Regions from separate parts of the Simplicispira sp. 125 genome, predicted to be linked through region 4. Evidence: predicted binding sites of a transcription regulator. Region 4 holds the regulator's gene; each other region holds the start of a gene.
What was found. The regulator sigma-54, encoded in region 4, starts transcription at its own class of promoters, with help from an activator protein. The targets are predictions, from matches to a motif close to TGGCANGNAANCTGCTTT.
Positions count from the first base shown of each region.

Region 1: the regulator sigma-54 is predicted to act here: its motif matches at 4,726-4,743, upstream of C8D04_RS13195 (pilin).
Region 2: the regulator sigma-54 is predicted to act here: its motif matches at 1,194-1,211, upstream of C8D04_RS07480 ([protein-PII] uridylyltransferase).
Region 3: the regulator sigma-54 is predicted to act here: its motif matches at 5,292-5,309, upstream of C8D04_RS15630 (TorF family putative porin).

Region 1 covers NZ_QEKM01000001.1:2,821,299-2,828,775, reverse strand. Annotated here, with positions in the region: gene C8D04_RS13215 (Stp1/IreP family PP2C-type Ser/Thr phosphatase) at 1-677, shown strand, start outside; gene C8D04_RS13210 (FHA domain-containing protein) at 724-1,374, shown strand; gene C8D04_RS13205 (adenylate/guanylate cyclase domain-containing protein) at 1,405-3,681, shown strand; gene C8D04_RS13200 (3',5'-cyclic-nucleotide phosphodiesterase) at 3,798-4,589, shown strand; gene C8D04_RS13195 (pilin) at 4,810-5,301, shown strand; gene C8D04_RS13190 (Wzy polymerase domain-containing protein) at 5,364-7,103, shown strand; gene tfpZ (TfpX/TfpZ family type IV pilin accessory protein) at 7,175-7,477, shown strand, end outside.
Region 2 covers NZ_QEKM01000001.1:1,631,212-1,638,688, reverse strand. Annotated here, with positions in the region: gene C8D04_RS07480 ([protein-PII] uridylyltransferase) at 1-1,185, opposite strand, end outside; gene map (type I methionyl aminopeptidase) at 1,359-2,174, opposite strand; gene purL (phosphoribosylformylglycinamidine synthase) at 2,332-6,360, shown strand; gene C8D04_RS07465 (hypothetical protein) at 6,412-6,924, opposite strand; gene C8D04_RS07460 (adenylate/guanylate cyclase domain-containing protein) at 6,921-7,477, opposite strand, start outside.
Region 3 covers NZ_QEKM01000001.1:3,346,835-3,354,311, forward strand. Annotated here, with positions in the region: gene glcF (glycolate oxidase subunit GlcF) at 1-471, opposite strand, end outside; gene C8D04_RS15610 (YoaK family protein) at 497-1,297, opposite strand; gene glcE (glycolate oxidase subunit GlcE) at 1,301-2,413, opposite strand; gene amt (ammonium transporter) at 2,701-4,137, opposite strand; gene glnK (P-II family nitrogen regulator) at 4,170-4,508, opposite strand; gene C8D04_RS15630 (TorF family putative porin) at 4,522-5,253, opposite strand; partial or broken gene C8D04_RS15635 (magnesium chelatase domain-containing protein) at 5,428-6,312, shown strand; gene C8D04_RS15640 (ATP-dependent helicase) at 6,722-7,477, opposite strand, start outside.
Region 4 covers NZ_QEKM01000001.1:2,690,241-2,697,717, reverse strand. Annotated here, with positions in the region: gene argS (arginine--tRNA ligase) at 1-590, shown strand, start outside; gene C8D04_RS12615 (SPOR domain-containing protein) at 605-1,231, shown strand; gene C8D04_RS12610 (thiol:disulfide interchange protein DsbA/DsbL) at 1,282-1,947, shown strand; gene lptA (lipopolysaccharide transport periplasmic protein LptA) at 2,119-2,841, shown strand; gene lptB (LPS export ABC transporter ATP-binding protein) at 2,853-3,620, shown strand; gene C8D04_RS12595 (RNA polymerase factor sigma-54) at 3,904-5,472, shown strand; gene C8D04_RS12590 (M20 aminoacylase family protein) at 5,654-6,865, shown strand; gene C8D04_RS12585 (M14 family metallopeptidase) at 6,862-7,477, shown strand, end outside.

The sequences.
Region 1 (7,477 bases), 130 kb from region 4:
GGGGCTACAACGCGGGCGAAGTAGCCAGCGGCATGGCGACGACCTTCATCCGTACCGAACTGGCGCGCTGGTTGGGCGAGGCGGGCGCGCATCTCAAGGCATTTGACCTGCGCCGTGCCATAGAGATCTGCGTAGGCAATGCCAACCAGGCCATTCTGGGTGCGGCCGAGGCCAATCCGCAATATGCGGGTATGGGCACCACACTGGTGGTGGGTGTTTTCCAGGGCCGCCGCCTGGTGTTGGGGCATATCGGCGATTCGCGTTGCTACCGCCTGCGTGCAGGTCTGCTGGAGCAGATCACGCGGGACCATTCCTGGCTGCAGGAGCAGGTTGACGCTGGGCTGATCACGGCGCAGCAGGCTGCGCTGTCGTCCAGCCGCAATCTGGTGACACGGGCGCTGGGGGTCGAAGACGATGTGCTCATCGAAGTCAACGAATTCAAGGTAGAGCCGCAGGACCTGTATCTGATGTGTTCCGATGGCCTGAGCGAAATGGTGTCTCACGAGGAGCTAACCACGCTGGCGTCCGCTGCCCTGCCGCTGGAGGACAAGGCACGTCGCCTCATCGACGCGGCCAATGCCAATGGTGGCCGCGACAACATCAGCGTGGTGCTGGTGCAGGCGGGGGCCCCCGAAAGCAAGCGGAGCTTCATGTCACGGCTCATGCGTACCGCCTAGTGCCCATCCATTTATTTCAAATGCAAAACAAAAGCAGGAGTTGGTCATGCCCAAAATGATCGTTTCGATCGACGGTGTTGTCATCAAAGAGGTGGAGCTCAGCAAGGAGCGCACCATGCTCGGGCGCCGCCCCTACAACGACATCGTGATCGACAACCTCGCGGTCAGCGGTGAGCATGTTGCCTTCCACATGAACGAGCAAGGGGTCGAGGCCGAGGACCTGGGCAGCACCAATGGCACCTACGTGAATGGCAAGGCGGTCAAGCGCCAGGCCCTGCGCAACGGTGACACCGTGGAAGTGGGCAAGTACAAAATCCGCTTCCTCCATGAAGACGAAAGCAACGGCTTCGAAAAAACCATGCTTTTCAAACCAGGCATGGTGCCGCCCCCGATTCCACCCCGTCCCGCACCGGCCCCTGCGGCTGCAGCCGCGCCTGTGACGGCCGTCATCCGTGTGCTCTCGGGCGCTGCAGCCGGACGTGAGGTGGCCTTGACCAAAGTCGTCACCACCATTGGCAAGCCGGGTGTGGCGGTGGCATCCATTACGCGGCGCCACCAGGGCTTCGTGCTGGCCCATGTGGAGGGGCCGGACAATCCCATGCTCAACGGTGCGCGCATCGGCAATACCCCTGTGCCTTTGCACGCTGGCGACCGGCTGGAGTTGGCCGGTACGGAAATGCAGTTCATGCAAGACTGACGGCGCAGGGCCGTAGCGCCAGGCACCGCCATGCGCAGCCCAGGTTTGGCAGGCAGGCTCGTCGCCGTTTTGCGCAGGCGTTGGCTGCGCATGGCCGTGGTGGCTTTGCCGTTGGTGCTGGCCTTGCTGCACGCCACCGGGGTATTGCGAGTACCAATGTTCGAGCGCCTGGATCACCTGATCTACGATGCCCGGCTGCGCGCTACCATGCCGCGCACCATGGACGATCGCATCGTCATCGTGGATATTGACGAAACCAGCCTGGCCCGGGTAGGGCAATGGCCCTGGGGGCGGGACAAGCTGGCGCGCTTTTCCCAAGAACTTCTGGGCCGTCAGCAGGCCGCCGTAGTCGGCTTTGATGTCGTGTTCGCCGAGCCGGACGGTAGTTCGGGCCTGGCCAGCCTGCAGCGTCTGGCCGCGGGGCCGCTGCGCAAGCAGCAGGACTTTGTCGTGGCACTGGCGCAATTGGCACCTGCGCTGGATTTTGACGCCCGGTTTGCTGCCACCCTGCAGGGTCAGAACGTTGTTCTGGGCTATTACTTCACCAGTGACCGGGATGGCCGATCGCATGGCGCACTGCCAGCGCCCGCGCTGACCGCCGCGCAGCTCCAAGGCAAGCGCCTGCAGTCCACGGCGTGGACAGGATATGGCAGCAACATTGCGCCACTGGCGCAAGCGGCACCAACAGCCGGTTTTTTTAACGCCATGACCGACGATGACGGCGTGGTCCGGGCTCTTCCCCTGCTGGCCCAATACCAGGGGCAATATTACGAATCCCTGGCGCTGGCGGTGTTCCGCATGTTGCTGGGCATGCCCACCATCCGTCCAGGCTATGCGCCGGGCTATGAAGATGCCGCCGTGCCCTTTGTGCAGGGCATTGAACTGCACCAGGACGGACGATCCCTGCTGCTGCCAACGGATCGGCAGCTTGCTGCACTGGTGCCCTACCGGGGGCCGGGTGGCCCCCGTGGTGGATCGTTCCGCTATGTCGCTGCGGCCGATATTCTGGAAGGCCTCCTCCCCGCCGCCAGCCTGCAGGGGCAGATCGTTCTGGTGGGTACCACCGCCCCGGGCTTGCAGGATCTGCGCGCCACGCCCGTGGGCGGCGCCTACCCGGGGGTGGAAACCCACGCCAACATGATTGCGGGTTTCCTCGATGGGCGAAACCCGGTGCAGCCCGATTACGCCATCGGGTTTGATGTGCTGCAGATCGCCTGTGCCGGGATGCTGCTTGCCGTGGCCCTGCCCCTGTTGGGTGCGGGTGCGACGGTCGGGGTGAGCCTGGGGTTGTTTGCGGGGCTGACGGGGCTCAATCTTTGGCTGTACCAGGTGCACAGCCTGACCATGCCTTTGGCGGCCGTGCTGGCCCTGGTGCTGCTGGCATTTGCGCTGAACATGAGCTACGGGTATTTTGTGGAAGGCCGCGCCAAGCGCGGGCTGGCGCACCTGTTTGGCACCTATGTTCCGCCCGAGCTGGTGGACGAGATGGTGCTGGAGCCCGCGCGCTACAGCATGCAGGCCGCCAACCGCGAACTCACGGTCATGTTTTGCGACATGCGCGGTTTTACCGCCATGTCCGAGCGCATGGAGCCCGTGCAGCTGCAAGCCTTGCTCAATGAGATATTTTCACGCCTGACCCAGGTCATCCGCCAGCAGCGCGGCACCATCGACAAATACATGGGTGATTGTGTGATGGCTTTCTGGGGGGCTCCCGTGGCAACGCCGGAGCACGCCACATTGGCCGTGCGCGCAGCATTGGGCATGGCGCAGGCCGTGCATGCCCTCAATGTTGAGCACCGTGCGCGCGGCCTGCCCGAAATCGGCATCGGTATCGGGCTCAACACCGGGCCTATGTGCGTGGGCGACATGGGCTCAGACATCCGCCGCAGCTACACCGTGATCGGTGATGCCGTCAACCTGGGCTCCCGCCTGGAAGGCCTGTGCAAAGTGTATGGCGTGGAAATCGTCGCCAGCGAAAGCACCCGTGCGCAGGTACAAGGTTTTGCATGGCAGGAGCTGGACCGCGTGCGCGTCAAAGGCAAGGAGCAGGCCGTGGCCATCTACCGCCCGGTGGCTGAAGCGGGCACGCTGGACGCCGACCCGCAAAATGCCCTGGACCGCTGGCACGAGTGGCTGGCCGCCTTTCGTGCACAAGACTGGCCCCGGTGCGACAGCCTTTGGCCTGGACTGGTGGCTGCCCACGCACAAAGAGCTTTGCTGGAGTTTTACAGCCAGCGCCTGCAGGCCCTGCGGGTGTTACCCTACAACCCCGCGTGGGACGGATCGACCCATTTCGACACCAAGTAATTCCATTTTTAAACCATCCGTGTCGTTGTTGCTTCGCCTTGCCGTGCTACAGCACTGTCTGCGGCTTCGCGCCTAGACATGAATGATTTGGAAACAGAATAAAGGCCGCAGCAACCATGAAAGTCCGCGTGCTGGGCTGCTCCGGGGCGATTGCCCGGGACTGCCGCACCACCTCATTTCTGATCGATGGACGCATCCTCATCGATGCAGGGACAGGCGTGGGCGACCTCACCCTGGACGAAATGCAGGCCATCGACCATGTTTTTCTCACACACTCGCACCTGGACCATATCGCCGCACTGCCGCTGATGCTGGACGCCATATCGTCCCGCCGCAGTAGCCCCGTGCAGGTGCACGCCTTGCAGGAGACCATCGCCGCACTGCAGGCCCATGTGTTCAACAACGTGATCTGGCCGGACTTCAGCCGTATTCCCAGTGATGCCGCTCCTTTTCTGCAATACCAGGCACTGGCCGCAGGGCAAACGCTGGAAGTGGCAGGCACCCGGCTAGAGGTGCTGCCCGCCTGCCATGCCGTCCCCGCCGTAGGCTACGCGGTACAAGGGCCTCACGACTGGTGGGTGTTTAGCGGCGACACGGGCCGCAACCCCGCCTTCTGGCAGCGCATCAACCAGCTGCCCGTGGCCATGTTGGTCATCGAAACTGCCTTCAGCAACCGCGAGAGCGCCCTGGCAGAGCGCGCCCAGCACCTTGCCCCCCAAACCCTGGCGCTGGAACTGGCCCAACTCGACCCGGCCCGGTCGTTCCCCATCTACATCACCCATACCAAACCGTCAGAGACCGCGCTCATCATGGAGGAGATTCGCCGCTTTGATGCGCGCACCCCGCATGGGTTTGCTGCGCCGCATGACATTCGGTGGCTGCAAGCGGGGGATGTGCTGGATGTGTAAGAAAAGATGCGGTTGGTGACAGATGTGAGAGACAAAAATGTCAGTCGAAGTATGGGGGCGTGTGATTTGTTGCGAAACGGGCCGTTGCGCAATGAAAGCCGCACTCATGGGTGCAAGAATGTAACGACAGGTTGTTTGGCACAGAACATGCTTGTATAGCACCGAACCTGAAGAATACGTCTGCAGGTTTTCATTTGCACTTGACTCCGAGGAGAAATATATGAAACGTAATCTGCAACAAGGTTTTACCCTGATTGAATTGATGATCGTTGTGGCGATTATCGGTATCTTGGCTGCTGTGGCACTGCCTGCGTACCAGGACTACACCATTCGCGCCAAGGTTTCTGAAATCATTTTGGCCGGCTCTGCCTGCCGTACCAGCATCACGGAAACCGTGCAATCCACCGTGGGTACGACACTGCCTCTCGCCAACACATGGGGTTGCGAAATCAGTTCTGGTAGCGGTACCAAATATGTTGATAAGATGGAAACTGATTCCGCCGGCAAGGTGTTGATCACGGCTTCTGCCGCGAGTGACTTGAAAGATGCTGCTGGCAAGGTTGTTTCGCTGGTGCCTATGAAGACACAGGCCTTGGCTTTGGCAAATGGTGACGTGAACACCACCATCTGGGGCTGGCGTTGTGGTCTGGCTGGTGACGGCACCACCATGACCCTCAAGTACCTGCCTGGCTCGTGCCGCGGTCAGATCTAATTGCCTAGAGCAATCTAAAAAGACCCTTCGGGGTCTTTTTTTATGGAAGAAAGGAAGCGAAGTTGACACGGGAATTAAAAAGCATCATGGCATTGATGGGGTTGATCGCGATGTCATTGTCATGGTTGATTCCCAACAAAGCGTACCCCTGGCTGCCTGCTTGGAATGAAGGGTTGGCATTTGCGGCTATTTTAATGCTCTGGGTCGCTGCAGCAGCCCGTACATGGAAATATCCATCACTGCATTCTGGCATTGCGTGGCCTCTTATTGTATTTGTGGTGCTTGCCGTCAGTGTGGCATGGATACAGTATGGAACCGGCTTGCTGGTCTTTTCCGGTGATGCCTTCATGGTATCTCTCTATCTATCGATCTACCTTATTGCCATTCATGTCGGCTCATTCATGGCAAGGCAGGAAGAAAAAGAAGAGTGGATGACCGCACTTCTGTTTACGTTGGTTATGTCCGCGATTGCATCCATTGGTATAGCCCTTGTTCAGTGGACCCAGACATGGAGTTTGGCGGTTTTCTTTATGGAAAGTGATATGGGCGATCGCCCTGGTGCAAACCTGGGCCAGATAAATAACTTTAGTACTCTGTGTTTTATTGCTTTGTGTGCCTCATTGTGCTTGTATTCCAGAAGTAGATTGAATATTTATGTGATGCTACTGGCAGGATGTTTTCTGGCTTTTGGTATGGCAATCACGCAGTCGCGGACAGGCTGGTTGCAAATGGCATTTATTTTCGCTGTGCTGATTTTTCAGAAAAATGACAAAAATAGAAATGTATTTTTATTTGTGTTTGCCATATTTGTAACTTGGTACTTTGTAGTTCCTTTAATGGGAAGTAAAGCCTTTATTACAGCAGATCAGAATTTTCGCGACCTACCCATGCATGACGTGCGGATTACCATGTGGTCAGCACTGTTGGAGGCTGTTTCAATGTGGCCATGGTTTGGATATGGATGGTTGCAAACGGGGTGGGCACAGCAAGCTACTGCCGAAAGTGTGCCTATTCTTCGAACTTATATGAGTTACTCGCATAACTTCATACTGGATCTCATTGTCTGGAACGGATGGCCTCTTGCGATCATATTCGCCGGGTTGATCTGTCTCTGGTTTTTTAGGCACCTTGTCTACCGAGGTGGCAGCAGTGAGGTGTTTTTGTATTGTCTAGTAGCTGGGGTGTTTATTCATGGGCTCCTTGAATATCCACTATCTTACGCATATTTTTTAATGCCTGCTGGGTTGGTGATGGGCTATCTGGATGGCAAGCGCTCGATTTTTAAAGAGTATGGTTCAAAGTTGAAACTTCAGGTGCCATGGGTTATGGCGTCTGCTATTTTATACTTTGCGGTCTGTATAGACTATGTGAAATCCGTGTCTGTGGACGTGGCAGTGAGAATGCAGTCTGCACAAATTGGAAGGGATATCGGTCTTCCGGATGTTCGGCCCGAATTTCTTATACTAAGCCAGCTGAAGGCTATGTATGATGTTCGAGTTATGCATGACTATGAATACGAGAGTGATAAAAATATCTTATTAATGGCCAGGGTGGCTCGGCGTTATCCTTACTCACCAGCCTTGTACCAGTATGCTTTAGCAAGAGCAATGCGAGGTGAGTACGCGGCAGCTGAAAAGCAGTTGAGAGTCTTGTGTGGTATCTATTCCGAAGCGCACTGTAATACCATAGAAAAGCGTTGGGAAAATATGCAAAAAAAATATCCTGAATCTGTTGGATTGGTTGATTTTCCGAGTGGATTGTCTAAGGGGTTTGAGGAGGGTTTTGATGAAATCAAAAAATGATTCTCATATTGTGTAGTGATGATTTTTGATGTTATCGTTAGTGTTTTGTAAATGTACATCTGCAATAGATTATGACTGCAATACGATATTGGAAACAGCGACTTCGTGCCAGTGCTATTCATTTGGGCATCAGTTTGTGTGCTGCCACTATGGCGGCGGTGCTGGTTTTTTGGCTATGGTATCCCTATCCCTATAGGGAGATTTCCGGGGGCAGGTCGTTGTTTATACTTGTCGTAGCAGTGGATATCATTGTGGGGCCGCTGGTTACGTTGATTATTTTTAATAAGAATAAGCCTCGCCGTGAATTGGTATCGGACTTCATGATCATCGGAGCGTTGCAGGTACTCGCTCTCGGATATGGTTTGTGGACTGTC
Region 2 (7,477 bases), 1.1 Mb from region 4:
GTTGACCGGGTCGCGCCGGAAAGCGCTGTCCATCACGCCACGGGCGTTGTAGAGCGCGCGCAGCGTGCGCGCCGACAGGTTTTGCAGCCCGGTCGAGCTTTGGTAGAGCAAAAAGGTTTCGAGGATGGCGTGCGGGTCACGCTGGTACAGGTCGTCGCTGACCACGTCGATCATGCCGCCTTTGTCGAAAAACCGGTCGTTGATGGGCCGGGGTTGCTGTGTGGGCGGGTCCAGGCGCTCTTCGATGTTGAGCAGCAAAATCTGGCACAGCTGCGATACGGCCTTGGCGGCCCAGTAGTAGCGGCGCATCAGGGCTTCGCTGGCGCGCATGGGCAGGTGGGAGCCGTCCGGCGCCTGTGAGCGGTAGCCCAGCGATTCGGCCACTGCGGTCTGAAGGTCGAATACCAGCCGGTCTTCACGCCGCCCAGCCAGTGCGTGCAGGCGTGCGCGCACTAAAAACAGCACAGCTTCGTTGCGTTTGATCTGGCGCACCTCGAAAGGCGTGGCCAGGCCGCTGTCGGCCAGTTCTTCCCAGCTGCGGCCCAGACCGGCGGCGCGTGCCACCCACAGGATGAGGTGCAGGTCACGCAGGCCGCCGGGGGATTCCTTGCAGTTGGGCTCCAGTGCGTAGGGGGTGTTTTCGTAGCGGGTGTGGCGCTGGCGCATCTCCAGCGTCTTGGCGACCAGAAAGGCGTGGGGATTGAGTTGTGCACCAAACTGGTGCTGAAAATGCGTGAACAGGTCTGCATCGCCGCACACCCGGCGGGCTTCGAGCAGCGATGTCTGTACTGTGACGTCGCCTGCAGCCTCGCTCAGGCATTCCTGCACCGTGCGCACGCTGGAGCCAATCTCCAGCCCCGCGTCCCAGCAACTGCGGATGAATTCTTCCACCTGGCCGCGCAAGGTGTCTGCGCCTGCAAGCGCATTGGGCAGCAGCACCAGCACATCGACGTCGGAGTGCGGAAACAGCTGTTCACGGCCAAAACCGCCCACGGCCACCAAAGTCAGCGCAGGGGGCAGGGCGGCGCGTTGCCAGAGTGTGCACAGCAGTCCGTCGGCCAGGCGCGAGAACTTGCGCAGCAGCGCGTGAATGCCGCGTGTGGACGAGCCCGAGGCCTGCAGCGAGGCCAGGAGGGCGCTTTTTTGGAGCCGGTAAGCGTCGCGCAGTTTTTGGAGTTCGGTCATGGCTTTGCTAAGCAATAACCGTGCTCGTGCTTTGCTCCGACTGCGCTACCGCGCTGCATGCAGCCCCCGAAGTTTGACACTGGCGTGGTCCAGTGCCCCGTGCAAGGGCTGCCCCGCCGCACTGGGGGCGTCCCCCTGGGGATGACGCAAAGCGGCTCAGGGGGGGCATCATTTCAGGTGGCCGTGGCCTGCACGAAGGAAGGCAGGGGGGGGGAGCCGGCCGAGAGCGTCATCACCTCGTAACCCGTGGGCGTGACCAGCACGGTGTGCTCCCACTGTGCCGAGAGGCTGCGGTCCTTGGTGACGATGGTCCAGCCGTCGTTGCCAAACTCCTTGATCTCGCGCCGTCCGGCGTTGATCATGGGTTCGATGGTGAACACCATGCCGGGCTTGAGTTCTTCCAGCGTGCCGGGGCGGCCATAGTGCAGCACCTGGGGCTCTTCATGGAACACCTTGCCAATGCCGTGGCCGCAAAATTCGCGCACCACGGTAAAGCCATGTCCTTCGGCAAACTTCTGAATGGCGTGGCCGATGTCGCCCAGGTGCGCGCTGGGCTTAACCTGCAAAATGCCGTGCCACATCGCCTCAAACGTGATGGCCGACAGCCGTTTGGCGGCAATCGAGCACTCGCCAATCAGGTACATGCGGCTGTTGTCGCCATACCAGCCATCTTTGGTGATGACGGTGACGTCCACGTTCACGATGTCGCCTTTTTTGAGCGGCTTGTCGTTCGGGATGCCGTGGCACACCACATGGTTGACCGAGGTGCACAGCGAGGCAGGGTAGGCCGGGTAGCCCGGCGGCTGGTAGCCGACGGTGGCTGAAATGGTGCCCTGCTGGGCCATGCATTCGGCGCCGAGGCGGTCGATTTCTGCCGTGGTGATGCCCGGCCGGATATGGGGGGCGATGTAGTCCAGTACTTCCGAAGCAAGGCGGCATGCGACGCGCATGCCTTCAATGTCCGCAGCGTCTTTGATAGTGATGCTCATGGGGCGGAATTATCCCATCGCCCTTCGGTTCGTGCAGGGCAAGGGCCTGGTGATGCCGGTGCCCGGTAAAATGGCGGGCTTCGGTCGTGCGGGCCAAGGCCTCCTCGGGGCCACCGCCCGGCACGTTCCTCCCTCACTACTCACCCAGGCCGCCAACGTGACCTTGCACCTGACCACGATTGCGGGCGGCAACGCCCTCAGCCCCTTTCGCGCGCAGCAACTCCAGCCCGCACTCCAAGCCATCCACCCAAAGATTGCCGGCATTGCGGCCCGCTTTGTGCACCTGGTGGCCACCGATGCACCCCCGACGCACGAGCAACAGCAGCGCCTGGCCGCGCTGCTGACCTACGGCGACCCGTACCAGGGCCCGATCGATGGTGTGGCCATCATCGTCACGCCGCGCCTGGGCACGGTGTCGCCCTGGGCCTCCAAGGCCACCGACATCGCGCGCAACTGTGGCCTGGCGCTGCGCCGCATCGAGCGCGCCACTGAATTCCGCATCCAGATGCAGTCAGGCCTGCTGGGCAAGCCCACGCTGAGCGCCGAGCAGCAGGCCCAGGTGGCCGCGCTGCTGCACGACCGCATGACCGAGTCCGTGCTGTTTGACCTGGCCGATGTGCAGGCCCTGTTCACCGAACTGCCGCCCCAGCCCATGGAGCATGTGAACGTGCTGACCGGCGGCCGTGCCGCCTTGGAGGCCGCCAACACCCAGTGGGGCCTGGCGCTGGCCGACGATGAAATCGACTACCTCGTCACCGCTTTTACGGGCCTGGCGCGCAACCCTACCGATGTGGAGTTGATGATGTTTGCGCAGGCCAACAGCGAGCACTGCCGCCACAAGATCTTCAACGCGCAGTTCACCATCGACGGCGTGGCGCAGGACAAGAGCCTGTTCGGCATGATCCACCACACGCACCAGACCAGCCCGCAGCACACCGTGGTAGCCTATTCCGACAACGCCTCGGTGATGGAAGGCCACCAGGTCGAGCGTTTTGTGGCAAAAATGGCCTCTAGCGCCCAAGAAACAAGCGCGAGCAGCTATGGAAAAGAGAGCGTTCTCCAGCATGTGCTGATGAAGGTGGAGACGCACAACCACCCCACGGCCATCTCGCCCTTCCCGGGCGCCTCCACCGGCGCGGGCGGCGAGATCCGCGACGAGGGCGCCACCGGGCGCGGCTCCGAGCCCAAGGCGGGCCTCACGGGCTTCACCGTCTCCAAGCTGTGGGGCGGCGCGTCGGACCAGGAAGGCGGCAAGCCGTCGCACATCGCCAGCCCGCTGCAGATCATGACCGAGGGGCCGCTGGGCGGCGCCGCGTTCAACAACGAGTTCGGCCGCCCCAACCTGGCGGGGTACTTTCGCGAATACGAGCAGACCGTGGCCGGTGTGGCACGTGGCTACCACAAGCCCATCATGATTGCGGGTGGCCTGGGCAGCATCGACGCCCGGCTCACGCAAAAGATCGAATTCCCCGCCGGTTCGCTGCTGGTGCAGTTGGGCGGCCCGGGCATGCGCATCGGCATGGGCGGCAGCGCGGCCAGCTCCATGGCCACGGGGCAGAACGCGGCCGAGCTGGACTTCGACTCTGTGCAACGCGGCAACCCCGAGATCGAGCGCCGTGCGCAGGAGGTCATCAACCACTGCTGGGCGCAGGGCGAGGCCAACCCCATCCTGGCCATCCACGACGTGGGCGCGGGCGGTTTGTCCAACGCCTTCCCCGAGCTGACGAACGACGCCGGACGCGGTGCACGCTTTGACCTGCGCGCCGTGCAGCTCGAAGAATCGGGCATGGCGCCCAAGGAAATCTGGTCGAACGAGAGCCAGGAGCGCTACGTGCTGGCCATCGCACCCGAATCGTTGGAGCTGTTTCGAGCGTTCTGCGAGCGCGAGCGCTGCCCGTTTGCCGTGATCGGCACAGCCACGGAGGAACGCCAACTGGTGCTGGAAGATCCCGCCGCGCAGGCGGAAGACCAGAAGCTGCCAGTGGATATGCCCATGTCGGTGCTGCTGGGCAAGCCGCCCAAGATGCACCGCGACGTGACCACCGTGCAGCGCCAGTTCGCGCCCATCGACCTGACCGGCGTGCCGCTGCAGAAGGCCGTGATCGACGTGCTGAGCCACCCCACCGTGGCGTCCAAGCGCTTCCTCGTCACCATTGGCGACCGCACCGTGGGCGGCCTCACGCACCGCGACCAGATGGTCGGCCCCTGGCAGGTGCCCGTGGCCGACTGCGCCGTCACGCTGGCCGATTACAAGGGTTTCGCCGGCGAGGCCATGGCCATGGGCGAGCGCACGCCGCTGGCCGCCATCAACGCCCCGGCCTCGGGCCGCATGGCGGTGGCCGAAGCCATCACCAACCTGCTGGCCGCGCCCATCGAGCTGCCGCGCGTCAAGCTGTCCGCCAACTGGATGGCCGCCTGCGGCGAGCCGGGCGAGGACGCCGACCTCTACGCCACCGTCAAGGCCGTGGGCCTGGAGCTGTGCCCGCAACTGGGCATCAGCATCCCCGTGGGCAAGGACTCGCTGTCCATGCGCACGCAGTGGAAGGACGGCGACGCACAGAAGAAGGTGGTCTCGCCAGTGAGCCTGATCGTGAGCAGCTTCGCCACGCTGCAGGACGTGCGCGGCACGCTCACGCCGCAGCTCGACGCCACCGAGGAAGACACCACGCTGGTGCTCATCGACCTGGGCAAGGGCCAGTGCCGCATGGGCGGCAGCATCCTGGGCCAGGTGCTGGACCAGGCCGGCGACACAGTGCCCGATCTCGATGACGCCAAGGACCTGGTGAACTTGGTGAACGCCGTGAACGCGCTGCGTGCGCAGGGCCGCATCCTGGCCTACCACGACCGCAGCGACGGCGGCCTGCTCGCTGCCGTGGCCGAGATGGCCTTCGCCGGCCATGTGGGCGTGGCGCTGAACGTGGACATGCTGGTCACCGAGGGCGACGGCATCAATGACAGCCGCATGGACGCGGGCGACGCCAAGAACTGGGCCGGCCAGGTGAGCGCGCGCCGCGAGGAACTCACGCTCAAGGCGCTGTTCAACGAAGAGCTGGGCGTGGTGCTGCAGGTCAAGACCAGCGAGCGCAACGACGTCATGCAGACGCTGCGCGCGCACGGCCTCTCGGCGTGCAGCCATTTCGTCGGCAAGACGCGCCCGCTGTCCAGCCCCATCGATGCCGGCAAGGGCGAGCTGCAGGTGTGGCGCGACGCCAAGAGCGTGTTCAGTGCCAAGCTGGAAGACCTGCACCAGGTCTGGGACAGCGTGAGCTGGCAGATCTGCCAGCGCCGCGACAACCCCGCCTGCGCCGACGCCGAGCACGCGGCAGCCGGTGCACCGGCCGACCCGGGCCTGCATGTGCACCTGACGTTCGACCCCGCGCAGGACGTGGCCGCGCCGTACCTCAATCTTTCCAAGCCCAAGGTGGCCGTGCTGCGCGAGCAGGGCGTGAACTCGCATGTGGAAATGGCCTACGCCTTCACCGAGGCGGGTTTCGAGGCGCACGACGTGCACATGACCGACCTGCAGAGCGGCCGTGCGCGCCTGGAGGACTTCAAGGGCATCGTGGCCTGCGGGGGCTTCAGCTACGGCGACACGCTGGGTGCGGGCATCGGCTGGGCGCGTTCCATCACCTTCAACAAAGTGCTGGCCGAGCAGTTCCAGGGCTTCTTCGCGCGCCAGGACACCTTTGGCCTGGGCGTGTGCAACGGCTGTCAGATGTTCGCCGAGCTCGCCGATATCATCCCCGGCGCGCAGGACTGGCCGCGCTTCACCACCAATCAGAGCGAGCGTTTCGAGGCCCGCCTGTCGCTGGTGGAAGTGCTCGAATCGCACAGTCTGTTCCTGCAAGGCATGGCCGGCAGCCGCCTGCCGATCGCCGTGGCGCACGGCGAGGGCTACGCCAACTTCAAATACCGTGGCAACGCCGACAAGGCCATCGCCGCCATGCGCTTCGTGGACCACATGGGCGCCGCCACCGAGCAGTACCCGTTCAACCCCAACGGCAGCCCCGGTGGCCTGACGGCGGTGACCACCGCAGACGGGCGCTTTACAGCCATGATGCCGCACCCCGAGCGTGTGTTCCGCAACATCCAGATGAGCTGGATGGACCATGTCGCCGCGGGCGGCCAGGAGGCCTTCAGCCCCTGGATGCGCTTGTGGCGCAATGCCCGCCGCTGGGTGGGTTGATTTTGTAATTAAATGGGCTCTAGCGCTTTGTGTGTAAGCGCTAGCAGCTATTTATTTAATAGCATCCGGAGCAGGTAACTGCAATTGCGTTGCCTGTACCACCTGCAAGCAGTCGCGGATGTGCTGCTCGCCCAGGTAGCGCAGCGTGGCATAGCCCAGCGTGGCTGCCAGGGCCTGGCCTGCCAGCGGTACGTATTTACTGGCCTGGCGGGTGGTCATGCGCATGCCCATGGTTTTGGTGAGTTTGAGCACCAGGTCGCGGGTGATGAACTTGCCGATCAACACTGAGCCCACCATGGCTGCAGCCTTCTGCACCTGTTCGCGTTTGGCGGGGTTCAGCCGGTCCAGCTGTTCGGGTGTGAGCCCAAATTCTGCGTTGATGCGCGGCAGCAGCCGCGAAAGCAGGGCGGCATCCATGGCCCAGTCCAGGCCGGGCACGGGTATCACACCCGCCGCTGCTGCCACCAGGGCGCGCTTGTGCAGCAGGCGGCGCGCACGGTGCGCTGCGGCTTCCAGGGCCGTATCGTGGGGTGTCTGGGTCTCAGGGGGTGTTTTTTTCTTCATCGTGCAAGCGGACGTTCATACAGGCAGCCTTCCAGCCGAAAAGAGGGCAGGACGATGCCACCAACGGTGTACGGTACTTCGCTGAACACGTAGCGGCCCTCAGGCAGCGCGCGGCAGGCGTTTTCCGTGAGATAGATTTCACCTGGATCTGCAATGTCCTCGCCCAGTTTGCAGGCATGGTTCATCTCATGGCCGAACAGATCCTTGTCGGCAATCACCAGGGTCGGGCCGTAGCCGATGCCTATGCTGACATGCAGGGCGGCCTCAGGGGTTTGTACGGCGTTCATGGCGTTCAGGGCGCGGCCAATGTCCAGTGCGGCTTCGAGCGCCTGTTCCGGGTGGCTGAAGACGGCAAACAGGTTGTCGGCTTCCTGCTTGACCACTTCGCCGCCATTGCCAGCAATGGCGGGGCGGGCGGCTTGCTCCATCTGGTGCACCATGGCCAGGAAATGAATGATGCCGTGGCAGGCCGTGATGCGCGAGAAACCGCACATGTCCAGCACCAGCATGGAAACCGTGCGCACAAAGGCCTGCTCAATCGCCGCGTCGATCT
Region 3 (7,477 bases), 660 kb from region 4:
ACCGGCGGGTTCGGGTGCGGGCACCTTGGCGCGCAGGCTGGCGGGCAGCAGGCCGCGCACGGCCTGGCCCATCTTCATGGCGGGGGCGAACAGGGGTGAGGGCAGGCCCTCCTTCAGTGCCCAGCGCAGGCCTCGCTGCACCAGCGGGCGTGGCACCTTCTCGTCCACGATCTTGCGGCCGATGTCCACCAGGTGGCCGTACTGCACGCCGCTGGGGCAGGTACTTTCGCAGTTGCGGCAGGTCAGGCACCGGTCCAGGTGCAGTTGCGTGGCGCGTGTGGGCTGCGCGCCTTCGAGCACCTGTTTGATGAGGTAGATGCGGCCCCGCGGGCCGTCCAGCTCGTCGCCCAGCAACTGGTAGGTGGGGCAGGTGGCGGTGCAAAAGCCACAGTGCACGCATTTGCGCAGGATGGCTTCGGCTTCGATGCCTTCGGGGGTGCCTTGGAATTCGGGGGCCAGTTGGGTTTGCATGGTGGGGCTCAGGGGCTGCAACAAATCAGGGGGCGGGCGGTGGGTTCTGCCCGGCGGCGGGGGTGCCGTGCGCGCGGCGGCTGTTCGGGCGCAGGCGGGCGCGGTCAATCCACAGGGGCGGCAGGGCCAGCGCAAACAGCACCAGCGCCAGCGGCACCACAAACACAAAGCCCACATGCTTGAACCCGGCGGCACCGGCGATGCCGCCCACCAGAAACATGGCCAGCAGCCCGGCAAACAGGCGCAGGCGCTGGCGGTTGGCGCGCACCTGCTGGTCGGGCGGGCTGGCGCTGCTGTTCCAGTAGAGCATCTTGCCCAGCTCAATGCCCAGGTCGGTGATGACGCCGGTCATGTGCGTGGTGCGGATCTGGGCCGAGGACATCTTGGTCACCGTGGCGTTCTGCAAGCCCATGATGAAAGACAGCAGCAGTACCGTGACGGGCACGGCAAACGGCGTATGCCAGTCCAGCGTGACCGCGCCCACCAGCCCGAACACCAGCATCAGCAGCGCCACGATGAGCAGCGGCAGCGCGTAGCTGCTGTGCAGCCGGTGCTGGCGTGCCCAGTTCACCAAAATGGCAGTGAGCGCCGCGCCGCTGACGAACGCCAGCAGCGCGCCCACGGCGCTGAGCACCAGCACCATGTTGCCCAGCACCAGGTTGTCGGCCAGCAGGGACACAAAACCCGTCATGTGCGAGGTGTAAAGCCGCACCACCAGAAACCCCCCGGCGTTGACCGCGCCCGCGTTGAAGGCGAGCAGCAAGCCCAGCCGCCGGTTGCTGGCCACCGTGCGGTGCTGGCCGGTGAGGTGGCGAAATCGCCGCACGGGCTAGCGCTGCCAGGCCATGCGGCCTGGGTTGAAGATGCCGGCCGGGTCAAAGCTCTGGCGCAAGCGTTCGTGGATGGCTTGCAGCCCGGCGGGTAAAGGATCAAAAAAGGCTGTGGCGCTTTCTCCATCAGCGCTATGCGCTCTGAAAAGTGAAGCGCTGCCGCCTGCCTGGCGGGCGGCGTCGTGTAACGCCTGCGCATGCCCGGGGGCGGCCTGCACCCAGCGCAGCGCGCCGTGCCACTCGACCAGCGGCGGCGCCACGCCGCCGGGCAGCGCCAGCACTGGCGCGGTGGCGGGCAGTGACAGGCGCCACAGATCCAGTCCGGCGCTGGGCCCTGCGGCGAACCAGGGCAAGGCCTGGTCGCGGCAGGCGGCCCAGTCGGCGGCCACGCGGGCGTTGTCCTGGCGCTCGCCGCCCATGCTGCGGCAAGCTGCCTCGACGGCGGCCACGGCGCCGCGCAGGCGCACGTAAAGCGTGTCCATGCCCGCGTCGTGCACCCAGCAGCTGGCGTTGAGCGGCAGTGGCTGGCCGCCCCAGGCGTGCAGGCGGCGCAGGGCCTCGGTCTGGTCCAGTTCAAAGCGCAGCGTGGCCTCGGCCGGAGCCACGGGCAGCACCTTGAGGCTGACCTCGGTGATCACCCCCAGCGTGCCCCAGGCACCCACCATGAGGCGCGAAATGTCGTACCCGGCCACGTTCTTCATCACCTGGCCGCCAAACACCAGGTGCTCGGCGCGGCCATTGATCAGTTGCAGGCCGAGGACATAGTCGCGCACCGCGCCCACGCTGGCGCGGGCCGGGCCCGACAGGCCCGCTGCCACCATGCCGCCCACGGTGGCACCCGGGCCGAAATGCGGTGGCTCAAAGGGCAGGCACTGGTTTTTTTCGGACAGGGCTGCTTCCAGCTCGGCCAGCGGCGTGCCCGCACGCACGGTCACCACCAGCTCGGTGGGCTCGTGGCTGACGATGCCTCGCCAGTCCCGGGTGTCCAGCAGCTCACCTGGGGGCAGGGTGCCGTGAAAATCCTTGCTGCCGCCGCCACGGATGTGCAGTGGTGCCTGGCGCGCGCCTGCGGCGCGCACCTGTTCAATCATGTGGTGAAGGGCGCTTTCCATAGGCTTGGATGGTAAGCCTTGGGGTCTGCCTGTGCGCGGCGGCGCGGTCCTGGGCTGCGTGAATTTTCTGCACGGGCCATGTGAGCGTTTTCGCCCACAGTCACGCTGTATTTCTTGTATTTGCTACTAATTTAATAGCTATCTGCGCTTGATTGGATTGCGCTGGAAGCATATTTTGTTCAAATTTTCAGCGCAAAAAAAGCCCGCCGTGCGGGCGGGCTACAAGCACCTTGGAGTTTTCCGCGCTGTCCTGCCGTGGCCCCACCAGACACCACGGCAGGGACGCTTCAGCGGCTGTAAGCCGTTTCGCCGTGCGAGGTGATGTCCAGGCCTTCGCGTTCGGCTTCTTCGCTCACGCGCAGGCCCACCAGCATGTCGGCCACCTTGTAGGCCACCAAGGCCACCACGCCGGACCACACGATGGTGACCAGCACGCTCTTGGTCTGGACCCAGACCTGGGCGCCCATGGCATAGGTGTCGGGGGTGAGGCCGCCCGTGCCGCCCAGGCTTTGCGAGGCGAACACACCGGTCAGGATGGCGCCCAGAATGCCGCCCACGCCGTGCACGCCAAACACGTCAAAGGCATCGTCCGCACCCAGCATGCGCTTGAGACCACCCACGCCCCACAGGCAGACGATGCCCGCGATCAGGCCCATCACGATGGAACCCATGGGGCCCACGAAGCCTGCTGCCGGGGTCACGGCCACCAGCCCGGCCACAGCGCCCGAGGCCGCGCCCAGCATGGAGGCCTTGCCCTTGTGCAGCGATTCACCCGCCAGCCACGACAGGGTGGCCGCGGCCGTGGCCAGCACGGTGTTGATGAAAGCCAGGCCCGCCACGCCGTTGGCGGCACCGGCCGAACCTGCGTTGAAACCGAACCAGCCCACCCACAGGAGCGAGGCGCCCACCATGGTCAGCGTCAGACTGTGCGGGGTCAGCGCTTCCTTGCCGTAACCAATGCGCTTGCCCACCAGGTAGGCGCCCACCAGCGCGGCCACACCGGCGTTGATGTGCACCACCGTGCCCCCGGCAAAGTCGAGCGCACCGTCCTTGGCCAGCAGGCCGCCGCCCCACACCATGTGGGCCATGGGGATGTAGCTGAAGGTGAACCACAGCAGCGAGAAAATCAGCACGGCCGAGAAGCGGATGCGTTCAGCGAACGAGCCCACGATCAGCGCCACGGTGATGGCGGCAAAGGTGGACTGGAAGGCCACGAACACATATTCCGGAATGGTGGGCAGCAGACCGGAGAGCGTGTCGGGTGCGATGCCCTTGAGGAACAGCTTGTCCAGCCCGCCGAAGAACCGGCCCTCACCGGTGAATGCCAGGCTGTAGCCGTACAGCGCCCACAGCACGCTGATGATGGCAAAGACCACGAACACCTGCACCAGCACCGACAGCATGTTCTTCGAGCGGGCCAGGCCGCCGTAGAACAGCGCCAGGCCGGGGAGGGTCATCAGGATGACCAGCAGCGTGGAAGTGAGCATCCAGGCGGTATCGCCCGAGTCGAGCTTGGGTGCGGCGGCCGGTGCGGCCGGGGCCACTGCAGCCGCGGCCACAGGCGCAGCCGGGGCTGGCGCTGTCGCCGTGTCGGTAGCTGCAGCCGGTTCGGCCGGGGCCGCCATGGCGGCGGGTTCGGGAGTGGCAGGTGCCTGGGCCAGGGCGAGCGGACCGGTGGCCAGCAGGCCCAGCCCTAGCAGGAGGGAGGCAAGCAGTTTTTTCATGGCAGTTTCTCGCGTTGGGTGGAAGGGGTGGCTTACAGGGCGTCCTGGCCGGTCTCGCCGGTGCGGATGCGTACCACCTGTTCGAGGTCGGAGACAAAAATCTTGCCGTCGCCGATCTTGCCGGTGCGCGCCGCGCCTTCGATGGCCTCGATGACGCGCTCGACCAGGTCGTCGGCAACGGCGGCCTCGATCTTCACTTTGGGCAGGAAGTCCACCACGTACTCGGCGCCGCGGTAGAGCTCGGTATGGCCCTTCTGGCGGCCAAAGCCCTTTACTTCGGTCACCGTGATGCCCTGCACCCCGATGTCGGAGAGGGCCTCGCGCACTTCGTCGAGTTTGAACGGCTTGATGATGGCAGTCACCATTTTCATTTTCTGTTCCTCCTTACAGGGTTTTGGTCAGGGTGACGAGCAGGCGCGACTGGTTGGCGGGTCCGAAATAAGCCTTCTTGTTGGCGCCCGCCACGGCTGCGCCGAGCGAGAGACCATTGCCCAGGTCATAGGCGGCGCCCACGCTGAAATCGGTGTAGTTGGGCACGCCCGTGTCCTTGATGTCGCTGGCAAAGCGCGTGAAGCCCACCGAAGCCTTGAGCGTGATCGAGGGCGCCACTTCCTGCGCGAACGAGAACGCCAGGTAGCCCGTGTTCGTGCCCTTGCGGCCCGAGCCTGCCTTGGCACCGGCCCAGCCGAAATAGTCTTTGGAGACGGTGTGCGAGTACTTCGCCGTCAGCGGCCCCCAGGTGCCGGCCGCATACAGCTCGGTCGTGTTGCCCGTGGTGTTGCCGGGGTAGAGGTAGGTCAGCGCGCCCAGGTCCAGGTCGAATTCGCCGGCCTTGAATTTGTAGCCGCCGTACAGGTCCATCTCGATCGAGTTGCCGGGCAGCCAGTCCACACTGGAGTTCCAGTTGCCCACGTACCAGCCGGATTCGCCAAAGGCATAGTCCAGGCCGCCCTGCACGGCAGGCTTGAACGCCTTCACCTTGCTGACGTCCTGGTCCTGGCCGCGGTACTTGTAGTTCGAGGTCAGGCTCAGGTTGCCGCTCAGCTGGGCGCTGGCCATCAGGGGCATGGCTGCCACAAGGGCGATACCGAGGGTCTTGAGAGATGTGTGGTTCATGGGTCCTCCGGTCAGAAAAAAACAAGCGATAGCCTGTCTACGCACAGACCGTGCCAGGCCTTTCACCGCTACATTCGCAGGGCGGTACATAGCCTTTGCACCGGACTGGTGCATGGCCACCGGCCATTGCGCCCGCCGCCCGCAAACCGCACTCGTCTGGGGAGAAATACACGCATGAGTCTTGCTTTGGTGCAAAGCCGCGCCCTGCTGGGGTTGCAGGCGCCGCCTGTCACTGTCGAGGTGCACCTGGCCAATGGCTTGCCCAGCTTCACGCTGGTGGGACTGGCCGAGGTCGAGGTCAAGGAGGCGCGTGAGCGCGTGCGTTCGGCGTTGCAGAACGCCGGGCTGGAGTTCCCGCACAACAAGCGCATCACCGTGAATTTGGCTCCGGCCGATTTGCCCAAGGACTCGGGACGCTTCGATCTGCCCATCGCCCTGGGCATCCTGGCGGCCAGCGGTCAGATCGATGCCGCCCGTCTTGCAGGCTATGAGTTTGCGGGGGAGTTGTCGCTCTCGGGCGAGCTGCGCCCCGTGCGTGGAGCGCTGGCCACCAGCCTGGCGCTGCGTGCGCTGCCCGCCGGGGTGCGGTTGGTGCTGCCGCCGGGCAGCGCCGAAGAGGCCGCGCTGGTGCCCGACGCCCAGGTCTGGCGTGCACGCCATCTGCTGGACGTGGTACAGCAGTTTTTGCCGTCCGGCAGCACGGGTGAAGGCCCGGCGCCCGAGGACAGTGGCTGGACGCGCATGCAGGCTACGCCCCTGCAGACCACGGGTGTCTATGCCGACCTGGCCGATGTCAAAGGCCAGGCCCTGGCCAAGCGCGCCCTGGAGATCGCAGCCGCGGGCGGCCACAGTCTTTTGTTGATGGGGCCGCCAGGTTCGGGTAAATCCATGCTGGCCCAGCGCTTTGCCGGGGTGCTACCGGATATGACGGTGGACGAGGCGCTGGAGAGCGCCGCCGTGGCCAGTCTGTGCGGCCGGTTTGCACTGGAGCGCTGGGCCCTGCGCCCCACCGGCAGCCCGCACCATACGGCGAGTGCGGTGGCTCTGGTGGGTGGTGGCTGTGAATTACAATAATTTTTAAGACTCTACAATATTTAATGCGACCACAAAGGCTGTGATGCCCGCCCTTCGGCGAGAACGCCGAGTCCCGGATGATCGACATAGCGCAGGGACCGGATCGCGGTGCGGACACGGCCGCAGCATTCGTTGCAGAACCGACCTGGGCTTGGCCGCTTCAGGCTGGGTACGGTCGTTCGCCGTTCTAAAGCGAATGTCAGCGACTGCCGGAACCGGTCATTGACCTTCCTCGTGCGAAGCGATTCCCCTCGCAGCCGACAACTCTCATTCGGCATATGTAGCCAGCCTGGTCGGCTCAAGAGGGAATGACCTTGGTCTTCGTGCAAAACTCCGTCACCAATCGTCATACGTCATAACGCCACGCGCCAGTCCAACTGACGAGGAGTTTTCCTTAGAGTTTGTGCCCCTTGAGCAGGGGGCATTGCGGCCAAAGCGGATCGAGGATGAGCGTGTGGACTTTTGCTCGCGTGATGCCGACTCGAAGCACACGTCGGCTTTTGGGATACGGGGCAGGGTCGCCTCGCCAAACGAAAGATGATTCGACGGCGGGGCCCGTCCGACGAGCTTCGCGGACGAGGATGACTCCGTCGAACTGCTTGCCCTTGGCCTTGTGGAAGTTCATGACTTGCAAGCCCATCGGTGGCTCCACGCCGTCGAGGATTTGCTCCTGTGCGAGAGCCAAGTCGAGGGCGGTGCGGGCGTTGGTGTAGGCGCCGTCGCGAAGCCATTCATCAGAGAGGGCAGCCGAGATGCGATGTCCCCGACGGAACGCGACCAAGAAGTCCAACTGCGCAGCGACCCGCGTGAGTTCGTCTTGATTGGTCGCCCGCAGCTCATGTTTGACCGCGAGCCAGTCCTCGGCGGGATCGCCGCTGAAATCGTTAACTGCCAAGCCTGAAATCAGGCCGCGCAGCGCGTTGGCGATGTTGATGTTCAGGGCCTTGCCACCCTTGATTTTGTTGGCCTGCTCCAAGAGTTTGGCGACTTCCTTCCGGCCCTGTCCCGTCGCGCGCCTCGCGGCGGCGATCATTTCCATGCTGGTGGCGACATCGGCCTCCAATTGGGCGAGATCCTTGGGTTCCAGCAGAAAGGCCGCGAAACGGGCTGACAGCAGCGCTTCGGCCTCGTCGAACAGTAGCTTGTGCCG
Region 4 (7,477 bases):
TCCCGCAGGGCTACCCCGACTACGTGCTGCACACCATGGTGCGCGTGGTCAAGGGCGGCGAAGAGGTCAAGATCAGCAAGCGCGCGGGCAGCTACGTCACGCTGCGCGACCTGATCGAGTGGACCAGCAAGGATGCCGTGCGTTTCTTTCTGCTCAGCCGCAAGCCCGACACCGAGTACACCTTTGATGTGGACTTGGCGGTGGCCCAGAACAACGACAACCCCGTGTACTACGTGCAGTACGCCCATGCGCGCATCTGCTCGGTGCTGGCAGGTTGGGGCGGCGACGTCGCGACGTTGGCGGGCGTGGACCTCTCGCCACTGGACGGCCCGCAGGCCCAGGCGCTGATGCTGCAACTGGCCAAATACCCCGAGATGCTCACCGCAGCCACCGCGGGCGAGGCGCCGCACGACGTGACCTTCTACCTGCGCGACCTGGCCGCGAGCTACCACAGCTATTACGATGCCGAGCGCATCCTGGTGGACGATGAGGCCGTCAAGCGGGCACGCTTGGCCTTGGTCGCAGCCACGGCGCAGGTATTGCACAATGGGCTGGCGGTGTTGGGCGTATCGGCCCCCCGCAGAATGTGAGCGGTAACTGACTTATGAAAAAACAACAACAGGGCGGCACCATTGTCGGCTTCATCCTTGGCCTGGTCGTGGGCTTGGGCGTGGCGCTTGCCGTGGCGGTTTATGTGACCAAGGTGCCCGTGCCCTTTCTGAACAAGGGCAGTACCCGTGGCGTGGACCAGGACGCTGCCGAAGCACAAAAAAACAAGAACTGGGACCCCAATTCTCCGCTGTACGGAAAGAACCCAACCCGTGCCGTAGTGCCAGCGCCCGTGGCATCTGCACCCAACGCTGCGGCTTCTGCCGATGCGCGTGCGGCAGCGGTGCCTGCCAAGGCGGCAGCCAGCAAGGCGGAGAGCAAGCCGGGTGCCGACCCACTGGGTGACCTGGCGGTTGCCAAGGCGGCGGCGGCGGGCAATGTGGACCCGTTTGACTACTTCGTGCAAGCTGGTGCCTTCCGCACCCAGCAGGATGCCGATGCGCAGCGTGCCAAACTCGCCATGCTGGGCTGGGAGGCGCGTGTGAGCGAGCGCGAGCAGAACGGCCGCAATGTCTTCCGGGTGCGCGTGGGCCCGTTCGTCAAGCGGGATGATGCCGACCAGCTCAAGGAAAAATTGGCCGGGGCCGGCGTTGAGGCCGCCCTGGTGCGCGTACAGCGCTGAACTTTGCCTCAGACCGCTGCTCAGATACCCCAAGAACAAGGAGTGATTGAATGAAACGACGTGTGTTTTCCCTGACCACTGCCACGGCCCTGGTGGCTTCGGCCTTGCCACTGTCTGCGCTGGCCCAGGGCGCGCAGCCCAAGGAGGGTAAAGATTACGCCAAGCTGGGTAAGCCGGTAGCCACCGATGCGCCTGCCGGCAAGGTCGAGGTGATCGAGTTCTTTTGGTACAACTGCGGCCATTGCAATGCCTTTGAGCCCACCCTGGAGGCTTGGACGAAGTCTGCGCAGGCGAAAAATTTGGCCGTGCGCCGTGTTCCTGTCGCTTTCAACAAGAGCTTTGAAGCCCAGCAAAAGCTGTACTACGCTCTCGAAGGCATGGGCAAGGTGGGTGAGTTGCACGCCCGCGTGTTCCGTGCCATCCATGTGGAGAAAGTGAACCTCGCGAAGGAAGATGCCATCCTGGAGTGGATGGGCAAGCAGCCCGGCATCGACATCGCAAAGTTCAAGGAGATGTATGGCTCCTTCAACGTGGCGAGCCAGGTGCGCCGCGCTGCACAGTTGCAGGAGGCCTATGGCGTCGAGGGTGTCCCCTCCATGGGTGTGGCCGGGCGGTTCTACACCGACGGCACCATGGCCGGCAGCCTTTCGGGCGTGCTGCAGGTAGTGGAATACCTTGCAGGCGTGGTGCAAAAGGGCGCAGGTTCCAAGGGCTAGACAGCGTCGCTTGCACAGTGCGCAGGCCTTTGCGTGCCACAAGCCCGCCCCTGGCGGGCTTTTTTACGCCCCGGGTTTATGACGCAACAGTGTCAGGGCTACAATGCTTGCAAGATTCGTGCCCTGCACATTTCGCGTGCCCTGGAAGGGTATGCTTCTCTGGAAAGCCGCATGGACATTCATTCTTCGATTCCTCCGGGCGACCGCAGTCCGGGCGCGCGAGCAAGGCACGTGCAAGCGCGGCAGGCAGGCTGCCTCCTGCGCCGCTGGGTGCCTGCCCTGGCGTCTCTGGCCCTGCTGGCTGGGGTGGGCGGGGCGCAGGCAGAAAAGGCCGACCGGAGCAAGCCCATGAACATCGAGGCCGATGCGCTGCGCCACGACGACCTTAAGCAAACCAGCGTCTTTACCGGCCGTGTCGTGATGACCAAGGGCAGCATCGTTCTGCGCGGCGCCCGCCTCGAAGTGCGGCAAGATGCCGATGGGTACCAAGCCGGCGTGGTCACAGCCGACGCCGGGCGCCGGGCGTTCTTCCGCCAGCGGCGCGATGGAGCGCCAGGTGCTCCCGAAGAGTTCATCGAAGGCGAGGGCGAAGTGATCGAGTACGACGGGCGCAGCGACACGGTGCGCTTTGTGCGCAATGCCGAGCTGCGCCGCCTGCGGGGTGCTGTGGTCAACGACGCCATCACGGGTGCCGTGATCGTCTACAACAACCAGACCGATGTGTTCACCGTGGACGGACAGAAAACAACCGGTGATAACCCGGCCAGTGGTGGCCGCGTGCGGGCCGTGCTGTCGCCCAAGGAGGTCGTGCCTGACACGGCCGCGGCGCCAGCGGCTGCAGCTTCGGCGCCGGGCTTGCGTTCCAGCACCACGCTTGGCGGTGGTGCCAAGTGAGCGCCCCATCGATGCCTGCGGGCGCGCAAGCCGCGCCAACGAGCCGCCTGGAAGTGCTGCACCTGGCCAAGTCTTATGGCAGCCGCAAGGTGGTCAAAGACGTTTCGCTGGAAGTGCAAAAAGGCGAAGTGGTCGGCCTGCTGGGGCCCAATGGCGCGGGCAAGACCACATCGTTTTACATGATCGTCGGGCTGGTGCGCAGCGATGGGGGCGATATCCGCATCGACGGCCAGTCGGTGGCGCACATGCCCATCCACCGGCGCTCGCGCCTGGGGCTGTCGTATCTGCCGCAAGAGGCCTCCATCTTTCGCAAGCTCACGGTGCAGGAAAACGTGCGCGCCGTGCTCGAACTGCAGCGCGATGACCAGGGCCAACCGCTGCCTGCAGCCGTGATCGAAGAGCGTCTCACCGCGTTGCTGCAGGAGCTGCGCGTGGACCATTTGCGCGATTCTCCCGCGCTGGCTCTGTCGGGTGGCGAGCGCCGCCGCGTCGAGATCGCCCGCGCGCTGGCGACACAGCCACGGTTCATCCTGCTCGATGAACCCTTTGCCGGCATTGATCCCATCGCCGTGATCGAGATCCAGCGCATCATTGGTTTCCTCAAGGAGCGCGGCATTGGCGTGCTCATCACCGACCACAACGTGCGTGAAACGCTGGGGATCTGCGACCACGCCTTCATCATCAGCGACGGGAATGTGCTGGCCCAGGGCACGCCGTCTGAAATCGTGGACAACGCCGAGGTGCGCCGCGTGTACCTGGGCGAGCATTTCCGGATGTGAGTGTGGCCCCCACGCTCCCTCACTTCGTGTGGTCGCTGCCCCCCAAGGGGGCCGCTTTTTGCCTTGGGGCGGCCCGGCGGCAAAACATAGCCCCCACGCTCCCTCACTTCGTGTGGTCGCTGCCCCCCAAGGGGGTCGCGTTTTGCCTTGGGGGCGGCCCGGCGGCAAAACATAGCCCCCACGCTCCCTCACTTTGTGTGGTCGCTGCCCCCCAAGGGGGTCGCGTTTTGCCTTGGGGCGACCCGGCGGCAAAACCATTGCCGGCCCGGGTGAAAGTGCTCTCATGAAGCCCGGTCTCTCACTGCGCGTTTCGCAGCATCTGGCACTGACGCCGCAGCTGCAGCAATCCATCCGCCTGCTGCAACTTTCCACGCAAGAGCTGTCGCAGGAAATCGAGCAGATGCTCGATGAAAACCCTTTCCTCGAACGCAATACGGAAGATGCGCCGCGCGAGGAGTTCGGTCTGGCCCAGTCCGACGTACCTGCACAAGGGGACGATGCGGCGGCTGAGGTTGCTATTTATTCAGGAGCTGATGGCGTAAGTACATCAAGCCTTGAAGGCAGAAATGATGCGGATTCTGTGGGTGCCTCCGATGAACCCGACTGGGGCGGCGACGGCACCACGGAGATGGCCGCAGACGATGGCGAATGGGGGGGCGACGCCCCTGCGCGCAACAACGGCAGCAGCGATGGCGACAGCGAAGCCGACGCTGCCGATTTGGCGCATGGCCATGAGTCGCTCACGGCATTTCTGCACCGACAGGCACTGGCGCTGCGCCTGTCGGCACTGGACCGGGCTGCGCTGCAATACCTGATCGAATCGTTGAACGACGACGGTTATCTGGAGGATTCCCTGGAATCCCTGGCCCTGGGGCTGGCAGGCGAGAGCGATCTGGAGCAGATCGAAGAGCTGGTGCACCGCTTCACCGTGGCGCTGCGGCTGCTGCAAAGTCTGGAGCCCTCCGGTGTGGGGGCGCGCAATCTGGCGGAATGCCTCACCCTGCAACTCCAGGCACTGCTCCAGGACGGCGTTGAAAATCCCAGCACAGTGCAGAACGCGCTGTGCATCTGTCGGCAACCGTTGGAGTTGCTGGCACGCCGTGATGTGCGCCGCCTCGTTGCGCTGTGTGGCACCAGCGAAGAGCGCACGCGCGCCGCCATGGCCCTGATCGCCCGGCTCGAACCGCGCCCCGGGCGTCGCTTTGCTGATGTGGAGCGCAACATCGTGATTCCCGATGTGCTCGTGACCCGTGTGGGCCGCAGTGGCCAGCAGTTCAATGTGCAGCTCAACCCCGATGTGATGCCGCGCCTGCGTGTGCACGACATCTATGCCGGAGCCCTGCGCGGCCACAAAGGGGGGGATGGACACCAGGCCTTGCAGCAGCGACTGCAGGAGGCGCGCTGGTTCATCAAGAACATCCAGCAGCGCTTTGACACCATCTTGCGTGTCTCGCGCGCCATCGTCGAGCGGCAGAAAAATTTTTTCGTGCATGGCGAACTGGCCATGCGGCCGCTGGTGTTGCGCGATATCGCCGACGAGCTGGGCCTGCATGAATCCACCATCTCGCGCGTGACCACGGCCAAATACATGGCCACGCCGCAGGGCACTTACGAGCTCAAGTATTTTTTCGGCTCGGGCCTGGGCACCGACACCGGCGGCAATGCGTCGAGCACGGCCGTGCGCGCGCTCATCAAGCAGTTCGTCGCCGCCGAAAACCCTGCCAAGCCGCTGTCCGACAACCAGTTGGCAGACATGCTCAAGGAACAAGGCATCGAGTGTGCACGCCGCACCGTGGCCAAATACCGCGAAGCGCTCAAGATACCCACAACCACTTTGCGCAAGGCGCTGTAGACGCAGGTGCGCGGTGTTGGCGGGCCGATGACCGCGAACCGGCGGTTGCCGCGTGATGGCAAGGGCCCGTGGCGTCGCCGTGCTGGGGGTTGATAACCATTCGCCGTGCTGGGCAGAGTTTGCTCCTGGCCCACAGCCTCTCCGGCATGGGTAGACTGTTGCGAAGAAGGAGCTACCGTCCATGAAAGTCATCGACTCCATCGCTGCCCAGGCAGCACTCATTGCTGCGGTGCGCCGCGACATCCACGCCCATCCCGAACTGTGCTTCGAGGAATTGCGCACCGCCGATCTGGTGGCGCAAAACCTGGCCGACTGGGGCATTCCCATCCACCGCGGCATGGGAACCACCGGGGTGGTGGGTATCGTGCACGGGCGCGACGGCGGCGCGTGTGGCCGGGCCATCGGCCTGCGCGCCGACATGGATGCGCTGCCCATGCAGGAGTTCAACACCTTCGATCATGCCAGCCAGCACCCGGGCAAGATGCACGCCTGCGGCCACGACGGGCACACCGCCATGCTGCTCGCAGCGGCGCAGCATCTGGCAAAGCATCGTGATTTCGATGGCACGGTCTACCTGATCTTCCAGCCGGCCGAGGAAGGCGGTGGTGGTGCGCGCGAGATGATCAAGGATGGCTTGTTTGAGCGCTTTCCCATGGAGGCCGTGTTTGGCATGCACAACTGGCCAGGCATGGCGGTGGGCCAGTTTGCGGTCAGTCCCGGACCCGTGATGGCTTCGTCCAACGAATTCAAGATCACCATCCGGGGCAAAGGGGGCCACGCCGCCATGCCGCACACGGGCATCGATCCGGTGCCGATTGCCTGCCAGATGGTGCAGTCGTTCCAGACCATCATCAGCCGCAATAAAAAGCCCGTGGATGCGGGCGTGATTTCGGTCACCATGATCCACGCAGGCGAAGCCACCAACGTGGTGCCCGACAGCTGCGAGCTGCAAGGCACGGTGCGCACCTTCACTCTGGAGGTGCTCGACCTGATCGAGCAACGCATGCGCCAGATTGCCCAGCATGCCTGCGCCGCGCACGACGCCCAGTGCGAATTCGAATTCGTGCGCAACTACCCGCCCACCGTCAACGCCCCCGCGGAGGCTGCGTTTGCCCGCAAGGTGATGGCCTCCATCGTGGGCGATGCCAACGTGCTGGCGCAGGAGCCCACCATGGGCGCCGAAGACTTTGCCTACATGCTGCAAGCCCTGCCCGGGGCCTATTGCTTCATTGCCAACGGCGACGGCGACCACCGCGCCATGGGCCATGGCGGCGGGCCGTGCACGCTGCACAACCCCAGCTACGATTTCAACGATGCGCTCATCCCGCTGGGCGCTACCTACTGGGTGCGCCTGGCCAACGAATGGCTGGGCCAGCCTAAGGGCGCCGCATGATCGGGATCACCGACGCCTTTGCTGGCAGCTACGCCCGCGCCCGCGTGCAGTTTCTGGAGGCCGCGGCCACCGCCGGGCTGCCGATCGAGTCGCACGCCCACCCGCTCAAGGGGCGCGATGGGGAAGACCTGGCCATGGACGTTGTGCGCGACGGCCCACCGGACGCCGAAAAGCTGCTGATCGTCAGCAGCGCCTGCCACGGGGTCGAGGGGTATTGCGGCAGCGGTGTGCAGGTCTATGCGCTGCACGATGCCGCTTGGCGCGAAGAAGCGCGCGCGCACGGCGTGGCCGTGCTCTATATCCACGCGCTCAACCCCTATGGCTTCTCGCACACCCGCCGCACCACGCACGAAAACGTGGATTTGAACCGCAACTTCCAGGACTTCAGCCGCCCCTTGCCGGTCAATGAGGCCTACCGCGAGGTCGAGCCCTTTTTGCTGCCGTCCACCTGGCCGCCTGCAGCCGACAACGTAGCGGCGGTGGAGCAGTTCATCGCCACCCGGGGCGAAGCGGCCTGGCAGGCCGCCATCTCGCAGGGGCAGCATGAATTTGCGCAGGGGATGTTCTTTGGCGGCACGGCGCCCACCTGGAGCAACCGCACCCTGCGCCAGG